Regions from separate parts of the Azospirillum sp. NS33 genome, predicted to be linked through region 3. Evidence: riboswitches for the same ligand, from Rfam matches in the RefSeq annotation. Region 3 holds a riboswitch; each other region holds the start of a gene.

Region 1 (2,964 bases), on a different contig from region 3:
ATGCTGGCCGGCCTGTCGCAGAGCGACGTGGCGTCGTCCCTGGGCCTGACGTTCCAGCAGCTCCAGAAATACGAGCGCGGTTTCAACCGCGTCTCGGCCAGCCGGCTCTACAAGCTGGCGCAGTTCTTCAAGGTGCCGGTGTCGGTGTTCTTCGAAGGGCTGGAAGAGCGCACCCTGGCGCGGGAGGCCGCGGCGGCCGGCCGGCCGGAAGAGGCCGCGGCGGAGGCGGAAGGCACGTTGCAATCGCGCGAGGCGCTCATGCTCGCCCGCTACTTCCAGCACATCCGCAATCCCGAGATCCGCGGCGCCATCCGCGAGCTGGCGGAGCGCTGCGCCGGGGAGGCCGACGGTGGCGACACGCCGGGCATGGGGCTCGGCGTGGGAAAGCGCGGCGGCCGCGGTGACGGCGACCACACCGGCGGCCGCGCCTGACGTTCAGCCCTGGGGCCGCAGGTCGCGGTAGCGCGCGAGGAAGGCGGCCATGGCGTCCTCCGGCCCGAGCGGGACGATGGGGTCGGGGGAGGGGGCCGGCAGGTCCTGCCAGTTGACCCGGTGCGGAGCGCAGAGGTCGCGCAGTTCCGTCGCCAGCGCCCGCTGGTCGGACAGCTTCACCGCCTTCGGTTCCGGATAGCGGAAGCCGAACCGCTTGGCCAAGGCCTGCTTGATCGGCGCGATCGCGGCGCGGATGGTGTCGCGCCCGATGCGCACCTTCCAGGGCGTCGGCCAGTCGCCGGTGAACGCTTCCTCGCAGTCGTGCATGAGGGCGTCGTAGGCGTAGCCGGGCGGGGCCACGTGGCTGGCCAGCACGCAGTGCTGGGCCACGCTGAAATAGGCCACGGTGTTGCCGACGAAGCGGCACTGATAGGCCAGCGGGCGGGCGATGTCCTCGATCTCGAAATGGCGGAAATCGGGGCGTTCCAGATCGACCGTGCGTCCGGAATAGGTGATGAGGACCGCCGTCGGCTCGGGATAGTCGAGCAGATCGAACTGGTCGGGGTCGGCGACCCGGCGGGATCCGGTGCGGCGGCGGGGTGTGGGCATCACCAACATGTAGCAGACGGCACGCCCCGTCGACAACGCGGCGGGCCGCAGACGTGGCATGCCACCGCGGTTTCACGATGCGGTGGCGCGCCAGGGCGGCCTTGACACCCATGGGACGGCTTGCGACTGTTCCTCACCGAACGGCTGGGGTGCCCGCACAGGCGGGCTGAGAAACACCCATCGAACCTGATCCGGGTCATGCCGGCGAAGGGAGCCGTGCGACGGCCGGGTGCAGCCCCGCCGCGCCGCACAGCACCCCCTCCGGCGAAGAGGAGACTGTCATGCGGCGGAACCGTGCGTGCGTCCTACTCCTGAGCGTCGCCTGCGCCGGCGCCGTGCGGGCCGAGACGCTCACCTTCCCCGTCCTCGTTCCGCTCACCGGTTTCCTCTCGCTGGAGGGCACGAGCCAGCGCAACGGGGCCGTGCTGGCGCTGCAGGACTCGTCGCCGGCGGGCGTCACCGTGGCATCGGATGTGGCCGACACGGGAACCTCCCCGGAGGCGGCGGTGACCGCGCTGGAGCGCGCCGTCGGGTCCGGCGACACGGTCGGCGCGGTGGCCGCCAGCATGCTGGGGACGCAGATGCTGGCGATGCTTCCGCTGGCCCGCGACTACGGCGTGCCGCTGGTGACGGTGTCCGGCACCGCCGCCATCACCGAGCAGGGCAACCCCTGGGTCTTCCGGTTCTTCCCGGGCGACGCGGTGACCAAGCGGGCCCACGCCCGCTACGTGGTGGAGGAGCTGGGCCGCACGCGCCCGGCCATCATCTATCAGACCACCGCCTACGGTCAGAGCGGCAAGGCCCACCTCGACGAGCAGTTCGCCCGCCTCGGCGCCGAGGTGGTCTACGAGGAGGGGGTGGATCCCGCCGCCAAGGACCTGCTGCCGGCCATCAGCAAGGCGCTCGCCGCCAAGCCCGACGCCCTGGTCCTGCATCTCCATTCCGGACCGACCGCACTCTTCATCCGGCAGGCCGCGGCGCACGGCGTCGATCTGCCCATCGTGGCCGGGTCCGCCATGCATCAGCCGAGCACGGCCGCCCTGCTGCGGCCGGCCGAGCTGAAGGGCGTGTGCGCGGAGACCGCGGCGTCGCCGGTGTCCGGCGGCTCGCCTGCGATGGAGCGATTCACCGCCGCGTACCGCGCCGCCTTCGACGCCGAGCCCGACGCCTTCGCGCTGGGCCAGTACGACGGCATGCGCATGGTGCTGGACGCGGTGGCCGGCGGCGCCCGCACCGCCGAGGCGGTCCGTGCGGCGCTGGCGCGCGGCACCCACGAGGGGCTGGCCATGACCTACCGCTCGGACGGGACGGGCAACATGGCGCACACCGCCATCATCGTGTGCTACGACGGCGCCTCGCGGGTGCCGGCGGTGGCCAAGCGGTACGACGGCCTGACCACCGCCGCGAACTAGCCGCCATGCTGGCCCTGCAGCTGCTGCTCAACGGCGTCGCCCTTGGCGCGGCCTACGCCCTGGTGGCGCTGGGCTTCGTCCTGGTGCTCAACGCCACCGGCGCGGTGAACTTCGCGCAGGGCGACCTGGTGATGGCCGGCGGCATGCTCGGCGCGGCCCTGGCGCCGCACCTGCCGGTGCCGGGACTGGTCCTGCTGCCGGTGGTGCTGGCGCTGATGGCGGCGCTGGGGCTCCTGGTGTCGCTGGCCGCCTACCTGCCGCTGCGCGACCGGCCGCCGGTGTCGGTGTTCATCTCGACCATCGCGGTCGGCATCATGCTGCAGAACGGGGCCACCGTTCTGTTCGGTCCAGAGCCGCGCGCCGCGCCGCCGCTGCTGGGCGGCGGGACGCTCGACCTGGGCGGGCTGGTGGTGCCGCAGCAGTCGCTGGCGATCATCGCCGTGGCGGCGGTTCTCATCGCCGCCCAGCACTGGGGGTTGGCCCGCACCCAGTTCGGGCGGCGCCTGCGCGC
Region 2 (2,964 bases), on a different contig from region 3:
CCTCGCCGCACACGGCCAGCTGCTTGTCCATGTTGGCCTTGATCTTGTGCATGGGGACGTGGCCCGGCCCCTCGATCATCACCTGGACGTCGTGGGCCCAGGCGATCCGGGTCAGCTCGCCCAGGGTCTCCAGCTCGGCGAACTGGGCGGCGTCGTTGGCGTCGGCGATCGAGCCCGGGCGCAGCCCGTCGCCCAGCGAGAAGGCGACGTCGTACGCCTTCATGATCGCGCAGATCTCCTCGAAGTGGGTGTAGAGGAAATTCTCCTGGTGGTGGGCCAGGCACCACTTCGCGAGGATCGAGCCGCCGCGCGAGACGATGCCGGTGACGCGGCGCGCCGTCAGCGGGATGTGGGCGAGGCGGACGCCGGCGTGGATGGTGAAGTAGTCCACCCCCTGCTCGGCCTGCTCGATCAGGGTGTCGCGGACGATCTCCCAGCTCAGGTCCTCGGCCTTGCCGTTCACCTTCTCCAGCGCCTGGTAGATCGGCACCGTGCCGATGGGCACGGGGGCGTTGCGCACGATCCATTCGCGGATGGTGTGGATGTTGCGCCCGGTGGACAGGTCCATCACCGTGTCGGCGCCCCAGCGGATGCCCCAGACCAGCTTGTCGACCTCGTCGGCGACCGAGGACAGCACCGCGGAGTTGCCGATGTTGGCGTTGATCTTGGTGAGGAAGTTGCGGCCGATGATCATCGGCTCGGATTCGGGGTGGTTGACGTTGCAGGGGATGATGGCGCGGCCGCGCGCCACCTCGTCGCGCACGAACTCCGGCGTGACGTAGTCGGGGATGCTGGCGCCGAAGCTCTCGCCGTCGCGGGCCGCGGCCTCCGCGGCGCGGGCGCGGCCGAGGTTCTCGCGGATCGCCACGTACTCCATCTCCGGCGTGACGATGCCGGCGCGGGCGTAGTGGAGCTGGGTGACGTTGCCCCCCGCCCGGGCCCGCTGGGGCCGGCGGCCGGCCCGGTCGAACAGCGGCACCGGGCTTTCCTCCCCGGCCTTCAGCCCGTTGTCCTCGGGACGCACGGAGCGGCCGTCGTACGCCTCGGTGTCGCCGCGCGCTTCGATCCAGGCGCGGCGCAGCTCGGGCAGGCCCGTGCGGATGTCGACGCTGTGGGCGGGGTCGCTGTAGGGGCCGGAGGTGTCGTAGACGCGCACCGGCGGCTCGCCGCAGTCCGGCTCCAGGTCGATCGCGCGCATGGCGACGCGCAGCTCGGGGAAGCGGCTGCCGGCGACGTGGACCTTGCGGGAGGACGGCAGCGGGCCGGTGGTGACGGCGAAGCGGTCGGGGGTGAGGCTGTCAGGCATAGCGAGGGATCTCCATCGGTCGAGACGAGGAGATCCGGGTGCTGTGACGGGGGTGGGGAGTGTGGTGGACGGCCGGCCTTCGGGCTGTCGCCCGCGCGCATGACGGTCCCCGCTTTCCGTTCCCTACGCCGGTACGACCCGGATCAGGTTCGAAGGGTTCACGCGCGCGTACAGCGTTATCTCAGCCCCTTGCCGGGGCTCCCCTTGGAAGCGCGGTCAGTTTGGCATACGGAATGCGGAAGTCAATCGCGTTGTGGCGCTGGGGGGCGTGGCTCCGGTGGCCACGACGCGAAACGCATCTGGGGGCGGGGTGAAGAAGGTGAAGCAACGGTTCGACCGCGACCCTTGGAGCCGACTTCAGCGGTCCAGCAATGGCTCCGGCCATGGACGCGACAGATCGATGTCCGGGCAAGCTTTCCGTAGCGCGTCCGCCGCGTCCCATATGGTGTCGCTCCCGAAGATACCCTTCATCGCGCCGACCAGGGCACTCTCCTCGAAATCAACGGGCAATGTTGTGCTCATCCAGAAATGACCACCCCCCTCGCCGCGCAGTCGTGGCTGACGCAGAACACCGAGTGCACCCGCGTAGGCCCGGACCGCGGCATGTTCGGACACCCGCCCCGCCAGGGCCAACAGCGCCGACCCCAGCGCCCCGCACCGCCCGGGGTCCCGCGTCCCCCGCAGATCCGCGCACAGGGCCGCCGCCAGCGCGTCCGAGTCCGCCGCCCGCCCCGCCAGGGCCGCCAGACCCGACCCCAGCGCCCGGCACTGGTCGGGGTACTCTGCCCCCCGCAGATCCGCGCGCAGGGCCGCCGCCAGACCGTCTGCATCCGACACCCGACCCGCAAGACCCGCAAGACCCGCCCCCAGTGCCTCGCACTGGTCGGTGACCCACTCCCCCCGCAGCACCGCGCGCAGGTCCGCAGCCAGACCGTCCGCGTCCGACACCCGATCCGCCAGGGCCGCAAGACCCGCCCCCAGCGCCCCGCACCGGACGGGGTCCACCGTCCCGCGCAGATCCGCGCGCAGGTCCGCAGCCAGACCGTCCGCATCCGGCACCCGACCCGCCAGGGCCGCCAGACCCGCCCCCAACGCCCGGCACTGGTCGGGGTCCCGCATCTCCCGCAGATCCGCGCGCAGGGCCGCCGCCAGACCGTTCGCGTCCGACACCCGCCCCGCCAGGGCCAACAGCGCCGACCCCAGCGCCTCGCACTGCCCGGAGTCCCGCGTCCCCCGCAGATCCGCGAGCAGGGCCGCCGCCAGACCGCCCCCGTCCGGCACCCGCCCCGCCAGAGCCGCCAGACCCACCCCCAGCGCCCCGCACTGCCCGGGGTCCCGCGCCCCCCGCAGATCGGCGCGCAGGGCCGCCGCCAGACCGTTCGCGTCCGACACCCGCCCCGCCAGAGCCGCCAGACCCGCCCCCACCGCCCCGCACTGCCTGCGGTCCTCCGTTCCCCGCAGATCCGCGCGCAGGGCCGCCGCCAGCGCGTCCGGGTCCGACACCCGACCCGCCAGAGCCGCCAGACCCGCCCCCAGCGCCCCGCACTGGTCGGGGTCCCGCGTCCCCCGCAGGGCATCGCGCAGGGCCGCCGCCAGACCGTCCGCGTCCGACACCCGCCCCGCCAGAGCCGCCAGACCCACCCCCAGCGCCCAACACT
Region 3 (2,964 bases):
CCGCCCAGCACGAGGCGGCGCGGGGCCAGCGCGGTGACCGCCGCCACCGCCGCCCACAGCGCCCCGTTGCTCAGGGCCAGCCGGCTCAGCGGGTCGTCGGCGAGGGCGTCGGCGCCGCATTGGAGAACCAGGGCGTCGGCGGCGAAGGCCCGGCCGAGGGGCCGCAGCGCGTGGTCGACCACATGGGCCAGCTCCCGGTCGTTGAAGCCTTCGGGGACCGGAAGGTTGCGGGCGCTGCCGCCGGCCCGGTCGGAGGAGCGGCCGGTGAAGGGCCACCGGCCCTCCTCATGCACGGACACCGTCAGCACGCGGGGATCGCCGGCGAACGCGGCCTCCACCCCGTCGCCGTGGTGGGCGTCGAGGTCGACGTACAGCACACGCTCCAGCCCACCGTCGAGCAGCGCCAGGATGGCGAGAACGGGATCGTTGAGGTAACAGAACCCGCTGGCCCGGTCGGGCCGGCCGTGATGGGTACCGCCAGCCGGGCTGTAAACCGTCGCCGCAGCCCCCGACAGCAGGAGGCGCGCGCCCAGGAGCGATCCGCCGGCGGCCGTGGCCGGGCGCCGGAACATTCCGGGGAACAGCGGGTTGCCGAGACGGCCGAGGTCGTGGCGTAGGGCCGTTTCGGCGTCCACCGCCTGCTCCGCGTCGGCGCGCATCAGCGCGGCGACGTAGGCGGGATCGTGGAACCGGGCGAGGTCCTGCGGACTGGCCATCGGGCTGTCGCGGTAGGCGGCGTCGGGCAGCCAGCCCATGGCGCGGCAGAGGTCGACGACCGTCGCCAGGCGGGGGATCGCCAGCGGGTGCTTGGCGCCGTACCCGGGGGTGCGGTGGATCGCGCTGCCGATGAACACCGATGGTTCCGTCATGCGGCAATGTGGTGGCGCGGGCCGGCCCGGCGTCAAGCGGTCCTTGCCGCGACCGGGTGCCTGGGCCATAGTCCCGGCACATCACTGGGGGGAGCCGATGGTCGGCTGAGAGGTCCCGTCAACCGGGACGACCCCTGGAACCTGATCCGGTTCGTACCGGCGTAGGGACCAGTGAGCCATGCACGCGCCCGTCCGACCCGCGTCGTCCGACGCGCCCCTCGCCGTCACCGTCGCCAACGCACGCCTCACCTATGGCGGGGCGCCGCTCTACGAGAATCTCACCCTGCGGCTGGAGCCGGGGGCGGTCACCTGCCTGCTCGGGCCGAGCGGCGTCGGCAAGACGACGGTCCTGCGCATGATCGCCGGCCTGGCCGCTCCCGAACCGCCGACCGTGATCGCCACCGGGGACGGCCTGCCACTGGCCGGCCGCATCGCGTACATGGCCCAGCAGGACCTGCTGCTGCCGTGGCTCGGCGTGCTCGACAATGTCCTGCTGGGCGCCCGGCTGCGCCGCGCCGCCCGCACCCCCGCCGTGGTCGCCCGCGCCCGCGACCTGCTGGACCGTGTCGGCCTGGCGGATCGCGCCGGCGACCGCCCGGCCGCCCTGTCGGGCGGCCAGCGCCAGCGCGTGGCGCTGGCCCGCACGCTGATGGAGGACCGTCCGCTGGTGCTGATGGACGAGCCGTTCTCCGCGCTGGACGCCATCACCCGGCTCCGCCTCCAGGCCCTGGCGGCGGAGCTGCTGGCCGGGCGCACCGTCCTCCTGGTGACCCACGACCCGCTGGAGGCGCTGCGCATCGGCGACCGCATCCACGCCATGACCGGCCAGCCCGCCACCATCGGGCCGGCGCTGCATCCGCCGGGAGTGGCGCCGCGCCCGGTCGACGACCCCGCGCTGCTGGCGCTGCAGGGCGAACTGCTGCGGAGGCTGGCGGCATGAGCCGGGCCCTGCGGGCCGCCATCATCCTGGCCGTGCTGGCGGCGGGATGGCAGGCCGTGGTCTGGCTGAGCGGCGTGCCCCGCTTCATCCTGCCGGGACCCGGGGCGGTCGCGGTGGCGGTGCAGCGCCACGCCGGGCTGCTGGCCCACCACGCCGCGTACACCCTGGCGGAGATCCTGCTGGGCCTGGCCCTGGGCGTCGCCCTCGGCTTCGCCAGCGCGCTCGCCCTGGCGAGCTCGCGCATGACCCGGCGCTGGCTGCTGCCGGTGCTGGTGGTCAGCCAGGCGATCCCGGTGTTCGCCCTGGCCCCGCTGCTGGTGCTGTGGCTGGGCTACGGCATGGCCTCGAAGGTCGCCATGGCGACCTTGATCATCTATTTCCCGGTCACCGCCGCGCTGTTCGACGGGCTGCGGCGCACCGACCCCGGCTGGATCGATCTCGCCCGCACCATGGACGCCACGCCGGCCGCCGTGCTGTGGCAGGTGCGGCTGCCCGCCGCCCTGCCGGCGCTGGCATCGGGCGTGCGGGTCGCCGCCGCCGTGGCCCCGATCGGCGCCGTGGTGGGGGAATGGGTGGGCTCATCGGCCGGGCTCGGCTACCTGATGCTCCACGCCAACGCCCGCATGCAGGTCGACCTGCTGTTCGCCGCCCTGTTCGTTCTCGCCGCCTTCGCGGTGGCGCTCTACTCCGGCGTGGACGCCGCGTTGCGCCGGGTTCTGCCATGGCAACCCGATCGCCTTCCCGACGATGAAAAGGACTGACCCACGATGAAGCGGATGTTTGCCGCGGCCACGCTGGCCGCCGCCCTGCTCGCCCCCGTCCTCTCTCCCCTGCCGGCCCTGGCCCAGGCCGCCCCGACCGGCGAGCCGCTGACCGTCCTGCTGGACTGGTTCGTCAATCCCGACCACGCGCCGCTGGTGGTCGCCAAGGAGATGGGGTTCTTCGCCGACGAGGGGCTCACGGTCGAGCTGGTCGCCCCGGCCGATCCCAACGACCCGCCCAAGCTGGTCGCCGCCGGCCAGGCGGACCTTGCGATCTCCTACCAGCCCCAGCTCCACATGCACGTCGACCAGGGACTGCCCCTGGTGCGCGTCGGCACGCTGATCGACACGCCGCTGAACTCCCTGGTGGTGCTGGCGGACGGGCCGGTCAAGA

Evidence for each region. Region 3 has a riboswitch for thiamine pyrophosphate ahead of AC6H2I_RS03905 (ABC transporter ATP-binding protein). Riboswitches for the same ligand answer to the same signal wherever they lie in the genome.
Region 1: linked by a shared signal. The riboswitch ahead of AC6H2I_RS08775 (ABC transporter substrate-binding protein) and the one ahead of AC6H2I_RS03905 (ABC transporter ATP-binding protein) in region 3 are both predicted to bind thiamine pyrophosphate.
Region 2: linked by a shared signal. The riboswitch ahead of thiC (phosphomethylpyrimidine synthase ThiC) and the one ahead of AC6H2I_RS03905 (ABC transporter ATP-binding protein) in region 3 are both predicted to bind thiamine pyrophosphate.

Annotation. Positions count from the first base shown of each region.
Region 1 is NZ_BAAKJB010000007.1:89,104-92,067, forward strand. It holds gene AC6H2I_RS08765 (helix-turn-helix domain-containing protein) at 1-432, shown strand, start outside; gene AC6H2I_RS08770 (transcriptional regulator) at 436-1,041, opposite strand; TPP riboswitch at 1,177-1,271, shown strand; gene AC6H2I_RS08775 (ABC transporter substrate-binding protein) at 1,323-2,453, shown strand; gene AC6H2I_RS08780 (branched-chain amino acid ABC transporter permease) at 2,459-2,964, shown strand, end outside.
Region 2 is NZ_BAAKJB010000045.1:10,511-13,474, forward strand. It holds gene thiC (phosphomethylpyrimidine synthase ThiC) at 1-1,306, opposite strand, end outside; TPP riboswitch at 1,409-1,521, opposite strand; gene AC6H2I_RS27105 (nSTAND1 domain-containing NTPase) at 1,664-2,964, opposite strand, start outside.
Region 3 is NZ_BAAKJB010000002.1:278,740-281,703, reverse strand. It holds gene AC6H2I_RS03910 (acetoin utilization protein AcuC) at 1-854, opposite strand, end outside; TPP riboswitch at 947-1,055, shown strand; gene AC6H2I_RS03905 (ABC transporter ATP-binding protein) at 1,048-1,809, shown strand; gene AC6H2I_RS03900 (ABC transporter permease) at 1,806-2,570, shown strand; gene AC6H2I_RS03895 (ABC transporter substrate-binding protein) at 2,577-2,964, shown strand, end outside.